Regions from separate parts of the Halomonas alkalicola genome, predicted to be linked through region 3. Evidence: predicted binding sites of a transcription regulator. Region 3 holds the regulator's gene; each other region holds the start of a gene.
The links. Region 3 encodes sigma-54, which starts transcription at its own class of promoters, with help from an activator protein. Its sites were predicted from a motif close to TGGCACNNNNNTTGCTNT; they were not measured.
Positions count from the first base shown of each region.

Region 1: the regulator sigma-54 is predicted to act here: its motif matches at 1,624-1,641, upstream of B6N23_RS09560 (amino acid ABC transporter substrate-binding protein).
Region 2: the regulator sigma-54 is predicted to act here: its motif matches at 1,900-1,917, upstream of B6N23_RS05950 (nitrate reductase).

Region 1 is NZ_CP131913.1:1,998,010-2,001,763, forward strand. It holds gene B6N23_RS09555 (amino acid ABC transporter permease) at 1-413, opposite strand, end outside; gene B6N23_RS09560 (amino acid ABC transporter substrate-binding protein) at 527-1,555, opposite strand; gene B6N23_RS09565 (VanZ family protein) at 1,784-2,161, opposite strand; gene hemE (uroporphyrinogen decarboxylase) at 2,154-3,230, opposite strand; gene ribA (GTP cyclohydrolase II) at 3,427-3,754, shown strand, end outside.
Region 2 is NZ_CP131913.1:1,248,130-1,251,883, reverse strand. It holds partial or broken gene nirB (nitrite reductase large subunit NirB) at 1-194, opposite strand, end outside; gene B6N23_RS05955 (NAD(P)/FAD-dependent oxidoreductase) at 196-1,524, opposite strand; gene B6N23_RS05950 (nitrate reductase) at 2,049-3,754, shown strand, end outside.
Region 3 is NZ_CP131913.1:941,502-945,255, reverse strand. It holds gene B6N23_RS04555 (PTS sugar transporter subunit IIA) at 25-489, opposite strand; gene hpf (ribosome hibernation-promoting factor, HPF/YfiA family) at 497-805, opposite strand; gene B6N23_RS04545 (RNA polymerase factor sigma-54) at 976-2,388, opposite strand; gene lptB (LPS export ABC transporter ATP-binding protein) at 2,543-3,274, opposite strand; gene lptA (lipopolysaccharide transport periplasmic protein LptA) at 3,283-3,754, opposite strand, start outside.

The sequences.
Region 1 (3,754 bases), 1.1 Mb from region 3:
ATATTGCGGAAGGTCTCGATGTAGCCGCTGGCCAGCCGGGCGATCAGCCAGTTGGGCGAGAGCCGGGCGATGCCCACGGTGAAGCCGATGACGGTCGCCGCCAGCACCCCCAGTGCCGAGACCAGCAGGGTATTGAGCAGCCCCACCAGGAAGGTGCGGCCATAGGTGCTCTGGGAGGAGTAGTCGATCAGGCTCTGGACGATGCCGAAGCCCGCAGTGTTGCCCAGGAAGCCGAAGCCGGTGGTGATGCCTCGCGCGGCAAGGTTGTCCTGGGTGTTGCCGATGATGGTGAGCAGGAAGGCCGCCACGGCGGCCAGCAGCAGCACCTGGAAGAAGAGCGCCCGCTTGGCGCGGTCGCGCCAGAACGGGGGGCGTGGGCCCGCGGGGCGGCGGGCCGGGTGTCGAACGGACATGGGAAGTCTCCGCCTGGATCCGTCAAGCAGGATTCACGCCGGCCGCCCCGGATCTGCCGGGACGGCCAGCGGGGAAGGCGCCGGGGCGAGGGGTGCCGCCCCGGCCTCCGGGCTCAGCGGATCGGCGGAGCGTACTGGATGCCGCCGTCGGTCCACAGGGCGTTGAGCCCGCGCTCGATCTCCAGCGGGGAGTCCATGCCGACGTTGCGCTCGAAGCTCTCGCCGTAGTTCCCCACCTGCTTGACGATCTGGTAGGCCCAGTCGGCGGAGAGGCCCATGCCCTCGCCGTAGTTGCCGTCCTGGCCCAGCAGGCGCGCGATGTCCGGGTCATCGGACTCGAGCATCTCGTCGACGTTGTCGCTGGTGATGCCCATCTCCTCGGCGTTGAGCATGGCGAACAGCGACCACTTCACGATGTTGAACCACTGGTCATCGCCCTGGCGCACCACCGGCCCCAGCGGCTCCTTGGAGATGATCTCCGGCAGGATCTTGGAGGCGTCCGGATCGGAGAGCTGGATGCGCAGGGCGGCCAGCTGGGAGGTATCCGAGGTGAGCACGTCGCAGCGGCCGGCCTCATAGCCGCCCACGGTCTGCTCGGAGGTATCGAAGACGATGGGGTCGAACTCCATGCCGTTGGCGCGGAAGTAGTCGGCGACGTTGAGCTCGGTGGTGGTGCCGGACTGCACGCAGATCGCCGCCCCGTCGAGCTCCTTGGCGCTGTCGATGCCCATCTCGGTGTGGATCATGAAGCCGATGCCGTCGTAGAAGGTCACCCCGGTGAAGTTGAGGCCCAGGGTGGTGTCGCGGGTGGTGGTCCAGGTGGTGTTGCGGGAGAGCACGTCCACCTCGCCGGACTGCAGCGCGGTGAAGCGCTCCACGGCGTTGAGCGACACGTAGCGCACCGCTTCGGCGTCGCCGAAGACCGCGGCGGCCACGGCGCGACAGACGTCGACATCCAGGCCCTGCCACTCGCCCTCGTCATCCGGGGCCGAGAAGCCCGGCAGGCCGTCACTGACGCCACACTGCACCGCCCCGCGGTTGCGGGTCTCCTCCAGGGTGGAGGCCTGGGCGACACCGGCGGCGGCCAGGGTCAGGGCGCCGGCGGAGGCCAGCAGCATCAGCTTGTTCTTCTTGTTCAGTATGGGGATCGTCCCTCGCTAGATGAGATCGTTGTCCATTGTTGAGACGTGCCGGAGCACGTCTCTGGACACTAGCAAGGATCGTTCCAGCCCGGTTAGCCTGCCGCGATCGCGCCATTTCAACGCAAGCGGCGGCGGCCCCACCCACGTGCAGCGCCCCGTTTCGGGCGGCCGCGCGAAGCCGCTCACCATTCGGGTGCATGCACGGCCGAACGTCGCCTGGGCAGGGGCTCAGCGCAGCCAGCGCCGGAAGGCTGCCAGCAGCAGCACCGCGAAGGTAGCACCGAGGGAGTTGGCGAGGATATCGGCCCAGTCGCCGCCGCTGCGGCCCGGCACCGGGATCTGGGCGACTTCGATGGCGATGCCGTAGAGCACGGCAACCAGGAAGGCGAGCGGCAGGCGCACCCCGGCCAGGCCAATCAGCCCGGCGAGGCCCGCATAGCCGATGAAGTGGTTGAGCTTGTCCCACGGCAGGTTCGAGGGCATCTGGCTGCCCGGCGTCAGGCTGCCCAGGGCGATGGCCAGCGCCCCGAGAACGGCCAGCGCCGCCCAAAGGCGGCGCCGGTCGTGCAGACGTTCAAGCCAGGTCAGCAGGGGCCTCTCAGCCATGCTGGATCCGGCGGTGGTAGGCCGGGCTCAGCTCGTGCAGCGCCTCCATGAAGGCGGTGACGTTGTCCGGGTTGGTGAACTGGCTGATGCCGTGGCCCAGATTGAAGACGTGGCCGGGCCCCGCGCCGTAGCTGTCGAGGATGCGCGCCACCTCGGCACGAATCGCCGCAGGACGGGCAAACAGCACGTTGGGGTCCAGGTTGCCCTGCAGGGCCACCTTGTGGCCGACCCGGGCGCGGGCATCGGACAGTTCCGTCGTCCAGTCCAGGCCCACCGCATCGGGGCCCGCCAGGGCGATGTCCTCGAGCCACTGGCCGCCGTTCTTGGTGAACAGGATGACCGGCACCTTGCGCCCGTCGTGCTCACGGATCAGGCCGGCGACGATCTGCTCCATGTAGCGCAGCGAGAACTCCAGATAGGCCGGGGTGGAGAGCGCCCCGCCCCAGGTGTCGAAGATCTGCACCGCCTGGGCGCCGGCGCGAATCTGGGCGTTGAGGTACTCGGTGACCGCCGTGGCCAGGGTGTCGAGCAGGTCATGCATCACGCTGGGCGTGTCGTAGAGCATCGTCTTGACGTGGCGGAAGTCCTTGCTGGAGCTGCCCTCCACCATGTAGGTAGCGAGCGTCCAGGGGCTGCCGGAGAAGCCGATCAGCGGCACCCGGCCGTTGAGCTCGCGGCGGATGGTGGAGACCGCCCGCATCACGTAGTCCAGGTCGCGCTCGGCGTCGGGCACGCTGAGCGCCGCCACGTCCTCGGCGGTGCGCACCGGCTTGCGGAATTTCGGTCCCTCGCCGGTCTCGAAGTAGAGCCCCAGGCCCATGGCATCGGGAATGGTGAGGATATCCGAGAAGAGGATCGCCGCGTCCAGCGGATAGCGCTCCAGCGGCTGCAGGGTCACCTCGCAGGCCAGGTCATGGTTGCGGCAGAGATCCATGAAGTCGCCGGCCTCGGCGCGGGTGGCGCGGTACTCCGGCAGGTAGCGGCCGCCCTGGCGCATCATCCATACCGGGGTGCGGTCGACAGGCTGACGCGCCAGGGCGCGCAGAAAGCGATCGTTCTTGAGTTCCATGCAGGCGGTCATCCACGGGAAATGTCGCGCCATTGTAGCGCATCACCGCACGCCAGGCTTGACCGAGGCCAAGCTCCACGGTGGCGGCGGCGCCGGCTCGGCCTGATCTCAACGCGCCCGTGAGCCACGCCGCCGTTCCTGCTAGAATGGCCCACCACTCTGCGGCACCGCCCGCGGCCTGATACCGAGGTACCCAGTGACGATTCGCTTCATCGCCGCCTCTCGACTGCCCACCCCCTGGGCCACCTTCACCATGCACGGCTTCGAGGACGAGGCCACCGGCAAGGACCATATCGCCCTGACCCTGGGCGACGTGGCCAACGGCGAGCCGGTGCTGGGGCGGGTCCACTCCGAGTGCCTGACCGGCGACGCCCTCTTCTCGATGCGCTGCGACTGCGGCTACCAGCTCCAGGAGGCTCTCAAGCGCATCGCCGACGAGGGGCGCGGGGTGCTGCTCTACCTGCGCCAGGAAGGGCGCGGCATCGGCCTGCTCAACAAGATCCGCGCTTACCACCTGCAGGATC
Region 2 (3,754 bases), 310 kb from region 3:
GAGAGGGCCAGCGACTCGGCGTCCTGGCCGTTGAAGACCTCGGAGAGGTGGACCCGGTCGTAGGCCAGGTGGCGTTCCTCGCCGAACACCGTGATGGCATAGCGCTCGGTGGCGCCGCGTTCTACCAGCTGTTCGACCAGGTGGTGGCCGACCATGCCGTTGCCGATGATGATCAGGTGCGGTTGTGTAGACATGTCAGGCGGCCTCCTTCTCGGGGCGGGTCTGAGTGGGGGAATCCTCGGGCTTGGGTGAGGCGTCGAGTGAGGCGTCGAGTGAGGCGTCGAGCAGGGCGTCGGCGTCGGCCGCGCCCAGCAGCAGCGCGGGTCGGCAGGGGGTGAGATCGCGTCCGGCCAGGGCCTGGGCGAAGTACCAGGGACCCGGGGCGGTATCGCCATAGAGCACCGCTCCCTCCAGGGGGCCCTCGCGCAGCAGGAGCCGGCGGTAGTCGCCCTGATCGGGGTCGTGGTAGGCGAGCACCTCGTGCTCCTCGCCCGGCTCGGTGGGGCCGAAGGCATAGAGGGAGACGCCGCTGACCTTGAGCCGGGTGGCGCTGGGGCGCTCCGCGTAGCCGCCGACCGCTTCACCGGCGAGGTGGGCGGCGAGCACCTCGACCTGGCGCCAGATCGGCTCCACCAGGCCATAGGTGTGCTGTTCGAACTGGCAGCATTCGCCGAGGGCGAAGATCGCCGGGTCGGAGGTGGTCAGGTACCCATCCACCCGGATGGCGCGGTCCACCGCCAGGCCGGCGGCTCGCCCCGGCTCGACGTTGGGCGCGATGCCGATGGCCACCACCACGCAGTCGGTGGGCAGGCGGCGCCCCCCCTCGAGGCAGACGGCGGCGACACGGCCCTGGCCATCGTCCTCGAGGGCGGCCAGCCGGGCGCCGGTGATGACCTCGAGCCCGCGGCCGACGAGCTCCTGCTCGAGCAGGCCCGCAGCGGTGGCATCGAGCTGGCGGTTCATCAGGTGCTCCGCCCGCTGCAGCAGGGTGACCGCCATGCCGCGCTTGCGCAGCCCCTCGGCGGCCTCCAGGCCCAGCAGGCCGCCACCGATCACCACGGCGCTGCCGCCGCGGCTGGCGCAGTCGGAAAGGGTGGCGGCATCGTTCAGGTCGCGGAAGGCATGGACGCCCGCGAGCCGGATGCCGGGCAGCGACGGCAGCGCCGGGCGCGAGCCGGTGGCCAGCACCAGGCGGCCATAGGCCAGGTGGCGTCCGGCATCGGTGGTCAGGCGTTGCGCCTGACGATCGATCTCGGTGACGCGCTCGCCGAGGATCAGCTCGATGCCCTGCTCGGCATACCACTCGGCCGAGCGCAGGGTCAGGGTGTCGCGCTCCAGTTCGCCGGCCAGCAGCGGCGAGAGCAGGATGCGGTTGTAGGCGGGAGTGGGCTCCTCGCCGATCACCGTGATGCGGGCAGGCCTGGCCGGCTGCCTGAGTAACGCTTCCAGCAGCCGGTGGCTGGCCATGCCGTTGCCGACGATGACCAGTGGGTCCTGGGGTGCCTGGGTGCTGTGCGGAGGCATGGAGCTCCTCCTCTGCCTGTGGGTGAACGCAAAAGGGCGCCTCGACCCCGTCTCGTGGAGAGACGGGTGCGAGGCGCCCTTGCCTGATGTTCGTTGACGGGCGATCGCCGTTGATCGCCGTCTGAGCAGACCCATCAAGAATCTCGCCAGCAGGCGGTTGTCGCGCCATACATTTCGTTTAATCAATGGGTTGCCGAGGCCTGGCGGCGGCGTGGCGGGAGAGGGCGGGTGCCGGGGGAGCGCCTCGCTGGTGCAGCAAAAGGGGGGTGTGCACCGCGATGAGGCAGGTTTCGGCGGCGTCGACCCGGCGCGAGGTGGCACCCCGTGGCGGGCACGGCGCGAAAAGCCAGGCGTCAGGCACGGGGTAGGGCGGGTTGGCACCCCGCTTGCATCGCCCTGGGTATCCATAAGGCGCCATGTCGGCGCCTCTCGGGGCAACGACGCCCGCCGCTTCCTGGCCAGACCGGGACGCGGCGGGCGTCTGCGTTCATGGGCCTTGGAAACGACAACAGCAGGAGACTGCCATGCGGCACATCAGCACCACCTGTCCCTACTGCGGCGTCGGCTGTGGGGTCCGGGCGACCCTGGCGGACGGGCAGCTGACCGCGGTGGCCGGCGATGCCGACCATCCGGCCAACTACGGACGCCTCTGCGTCAAGGGCTCGGCGCTGCACGAGACCCTGGGCGAGCAGGGCCGGCTGATGCGGCCGCGGGTGGACGGCCGCGAGGTGGCGTGGGCCACGGCCCTGGATGCCGTGGCCGAGCGGCTGGCGGCCACCCGTCGCGAGCATGGCAAGGAGGCGGTGGCCGCCTACCTCTCGGGCCAGCTGCTCACCGAGGACTACTATGTCGCCAACAAGCTCTTCAAGGGCTTCATTGGCACCCCGCACCTGGATACCAACTCGCGGCTCTGCATGGCCTCGGCGGTGGCCGCCCACCGGCGCGCCTTCGGCGCCGATGCGGTGCCCTGCAGCTACGAGGACCTGGAGGAGGCCGAGCTGGTGGTGCTGGTGGGGTCCAACCTGGCCTGGAACCACCCGGTGCTCTACCAGCGCCTCAAGGTGGCCAAGACCCGCAACCCGCTGATGCGAGTGGTGGTGATCGACCCCCGGGTCACCGACAGCTGCGAGATCGCCGATCTCTACCTGGGTCTTCGCCCCGGCAGCGATGCCCGGCTGTTCAACGGCCTGCTGGCCTGGATGGCCGACCGGGGCAGGCTCGATGCTCTCTATCTGGCGCGCCATACCCGGGGGCTGGACGCGGCCCTGGCGGCGGCCCGGGAGGATGACGTTTCGCTGGCGGCCGTGGCCGCCGACTGCGACCTGGACCCGGAGCGCCTGGAGACCTTCTACTACTGGTTCGCCAGCCAGCTCCACGTGGTGACCCCCTTCTCCCAGGGGATCAACCAGTCCAGCAGCGGCACCGACAAGGGCAATGCGATCATCAACTGCCACCTGGCCGGCGGCAAGCTGGGCCTGCCCGGGGCCGGCCCCTTCTCGATCACCGGCCAGCCCAACGCCATGGGCGGCCGCGAGGTGGGGGGCCTGGCCAACCAGCTGGCCGCCCATATGGACTACGACAGCCCCGGCGCCATCGATCGGGTCACCCGCTTCTGGTCGACGCCCTCGCTCACGCCGAGCCTCCCCGAGGCCCCCGGCCACAAGGCGGTAGACCTGTTCGAGGCGATCGAGCGCGGCGAGATTCACGCCCTGTGGATCATGGCCACTAACCCGGCGGTGAGCCTGCCCCGTGCCGACCGGGTACGGGCAGCGCTCGAGCAGTGCCCGCTGGTGATCGTCTCCGAGTGCGTCGCCGACACCGACCTGCTGGCGTACGCCGACATCGTGCTGCCGGCATCCTCCTGGTCGGAGAAGGACGGCACCGTGACCAACTCCGAGCGGCGCATCTCCCGCCAGCGCGGCCTGCTGCCGCCGCCGGGGGAGGCGCGCCACGACTGGTGGATCATCTGCGAGGTGGCCCGCCGGCTGGGCTACGGTGAGGCCTTCGCCTACGCGCACCCGGCGGAGATCTTCGACGAGCACGCCCGGCTCTCCGGCTTCGAGAACCTTCCCGGCACTCCGGGCGAGCGGCTGTTCGATATCTCCGGGCTGGCCTGGCTCGACCGCGCCGCCTACGACGCCCTCGCACCCATCCAGTGGCCGGTCACGGCCGCCGCGCCCCGCGGCACCGCGCGGCTGTTCGAGGAGGGCCGCTTCGCCACCCCCGACGG
Region 3 (3,754 bases):
AATCTGGCCGGGTGCCCGTGGGCGCTATCCCTGCCGTCGAATCGCCTCGATGAGCCTTTCGTGGAGCTCGCGCTGGCTTTCGCTGCGGCGCAGCCCGCTGCGGGTGTCGGCGTCGTTCATCACCCCGCCCACCTGGGCCAGCAGGGCGAGGTGGGCGTCATCGGCCTCCTCGGGGACCAGCAGCACGAACACCAGGTCGACGGGTTCGCCGTCGATGGCGTCGAAGTCCACCGGCTCGGCCAGCTTCAGGAAGCCGGCGATGGGGGCCTTGCAGTGGGGGCTTCTGGCGTGGGGGATGGCCACCCCGTTGCCGATGCCGGTGCTGCCCAGGCGTTCGCGCCCGATCAGCCGGCTGAATACCTCCTGGCTGTCGAGGCTTGGCGTATTCTGGGCGATGAAGGTGCTGAAGAACTCCAGCACCCGTTTCTTGCTGCCCCCGGGCACGCCGAACAGGGTGCGCTCCGGGGGCAGGATGGCTTCCAGTGACATGATGGGCTCAGCGAGCGCCGGCGCCCTGGGCGCGGGCCTGGGCCTTCTCCTTGTGCTTGACCAGCTGGCGGTCCAGCTTGTCGGCCAGGGCGTCGATGGCGGCGTACATGTCGCCGTCCTGGGCTTCGGCATGCAGGTCGGCGCCGGCGGCATGCAGGGTGCAGGCGGCGTGCTGGCGCTCCTTCTCCACGGACAGGGTCACCTGCACGTTGGTGATGTTGTCGTAGTGGCGCTCCACGCGAGCCAGCTTCTCGTCCACATAGCCACGCAGGGCATCGGTCAGTTCCACATGATGGCCGGTGATATTGACTTGCATGACACGCTCCTTGCTCGTTGGTTGTGGGTCGATTGTAACCCTTTTTCCTGCCTTGCATACCCCCCGGCCTGACGCCGCCGTGGCGGGCCTGATGCAGGTCATCGAAGCGTCTCCCGGCGGCGGCCGGCACGGGACGCGGCCGCCGCCCCGAGGCATGCTGGGAGATGGGGTCAACGCAGCCGCTTGCGCTCGCTGGAGGAGGGGATGCCCATGGCTTCGCGGTACTTGGCGACCGTGCGGCGGGCCACCTGGATGCCGGCCTCCTCGAGCAGGGTCACCAGCTTGCTGTCGGAGAGCGGCTTGCGCGGCGGCTCCTCCTGGATCAGCTTGCGGATCCGTGCGCGGATGGCGGTGCTGGAGTGGGCGTCGCCCTCGCCGTTGCCGCCCACCTGGCTGGAGAAGAAGAACTTCAGCTCGAACACCCCCCGGGGAGTGTGGATGTATTTCTGGGTGGTGACCCGGGAGATGGTCGATTCGTGCATCTCCACGGCCTGGGCGATGTCGGCCAGGATCAGCGGCTTCATCGCCTCCTCGCCCTGCTCCAGGAAGTCGAGCTGGCGGGCCATGATCTCGCGGCCCACCCGCAGCAGGGTGTCATTGCGGCTGGAGAGGCTCTTCATCAGCCAGCGCGCCTCCTGCAGGTGGTCCTTGAGGAACTGGTTGTCCTGGCTCTTGTCGGCGCGGCGGATCAGCGCCGCGTAGTCGGGCTGGATGCGCAGACGGGGCAGCGCCTCCTGGTTGAGCTCCACGTGCCAGCCGCGGCTGTCCTGGCGTGCCACCAGGTCGGGGATCACGTAGTCGTTCTCGAGGCTGGAGTAAGCGCTTCCGGGGCGCGGGTCCAGGGAGCGGACCAGGGCGATGGCCGTTTCCAGGGCGTCGTCGTCGAGGCCGAGGCGGCGCTTGAGCAGGCGACGGTCGTCGCCGGCCAGGGCCTCGAGGAACTGGCGCACCAGGCGGCGCGCCTGGGGCAGCAGCGGGGTGTCGTCGGGCAGGGCGGCGAGCTGCAGCATCAGGCACTCGCGCAGGTCCCGGGCGAAGACGCCGGTGGGCTCGAACTGCTGCAGGCGCAGCAGCACCTGCTCCACCTCGGCGCTGCGCAGCCCGCCGAGCCCCTGGGACTTGAGGCCGTCGCGGATCTCGTAGAGGGATTGCGCCAGGTAGCCCGCGCTGTCCACGGCATCGATCAGGCTCTCGGCGATCTGCTGCTCGCGGGGGTCGAGGTCGGTCATCGCCAGCTGCCAGGCCAGGTGGCCCTGCAGGCTCTGTGCGCTCGCCTCGCGCTCGAAATCGGGGCCCTCGCCGCCGGCCGGCGCCCCCAGGTCCTGGTAGGTGTCCGACCAGTCGCTGTCGGTGCTGAGCTCGTCGGGAATCTCGCTGGCCCAGTCGTCCTCGGGGGCCTCGCTCACCGCCTGCTCGCCGAAGCCCTCGTCGAGCTCCAGCATGGGATTTGACTCCAGGGCCTGCTGGATCTCCTGGCGCAGGTCGAGGGTGGAGAGCTGCAGCAGGGCAATCGCCTGCTGCAACTGGGGCGTCATGGTCAGCTGCGTGCCGACGCGGAGCTGAAGGGAGGCTTTCATGGCCATCGTGATCGTCTGCCCTCTTGTGCCGGGAAGTGGCCGGAAGGCCTCACCCTAGCGCGGGCGACGCGGGCATGCAAGCGCTTGTTAAGCAACTTCTGTGCCACCCGCAATCGGTATGCCGTCATCTAATAACGACAGGCATATCAGGGGATTGTGGTCAGAGCCGGAAGTCCTCGCCCAGGTAGACCTCGCGCACCCGCTGGTTGGCGAGGATCGCCTCGGCGTTGCCCTCGGCGATGATCTTGCCGTCACCGACGATGTAGGCGGTGTCGCAGATATCCAGAGTCTCGCGCACGTTGTGGTCGGTGATCAGCACGCCGATGCCGCGGGCCTTGAGCTGGCGGATGACCCCCTTGATCTCGCCCACCGAAATGGGGTCGACGCCGGCGAAGGGCTCGTCGAGCAGGATGAAGGCGGGCTCCGTGGCCAGGGCCCGGGCGATCTCCACACGCCGTCGCTCGCCGCCGGAGAGGCTCATGCCGAGGTTGTCGCGGATATGGGTCACGTGAAACTCCTCGAGCAGCTGCTCGAGGCGGGCGCGGCGCCCCTCACGGTCGAGATCCTTGCGGGTCTCGAGGATCGCCATGATGTTGTCGGCCACCGACAGCTTGCGGAAGATCGACGCCTCCTGGGGCAGGTAGCCGATGCCGGCCCGGGCGCGGGCGCGCTGGTGCATGGCGGCCCGGGACAGGTCCAGGCCGTCGATGGCCACCTCGCCGGCGTCGGCGCGCACCAGCCCCACGATCATGTAGAAGGAGGTGGTCTTGCCGGCGCCGTTGGGGCCGAGCAGGCCGACGATGCTGCCCTGGCGGATGGCCAGGCTGATGTCCTGGACAACGCGGCGACGCTTGTAGCTCTTGGCCAGGTGGCGGGCATGGAGGGTCTTCATGGGCGGCCTTACTGCTCGGGCTGTAGGGTCATGCGGATGCGCTGGCGTCCTTCGACACCCTCGCCCTCGCTGCGGGCCTGGACCACGCGGCGGTCGAGGAAGTACTCCAGATAGCCGCCGTCGAAGGTATCGCCGCCCTGGTGCAGCTCGGCGCGGTCGATCAGCTCCATACGCCGCTCGGCCACGTGGTAGATGATGGTGCGGCCCCACCCGCGCACCATGGGCTCTGAGGGGTCGGGCTGCTGCTCCAGATAGGCGCGCTCGCCGGTGGCGATGGCGCGGGAGAGCTGGCCCTGGGCGTTGCGCTGGATCTCCACCCGATCGCCGGTCAGGCGCATGCTGCCCTGGCGGATATCCACCTCGCCGGTATAGACCGCGGTGCCGGCGCGGTCGTCCAGATCGAGCCGGTCGGCCTCCACCTCGATGGGGGCCTCGGCATCGCGGCCCTGGGCCAGGGTCGGCGCGGCGACCAGCGGCAGC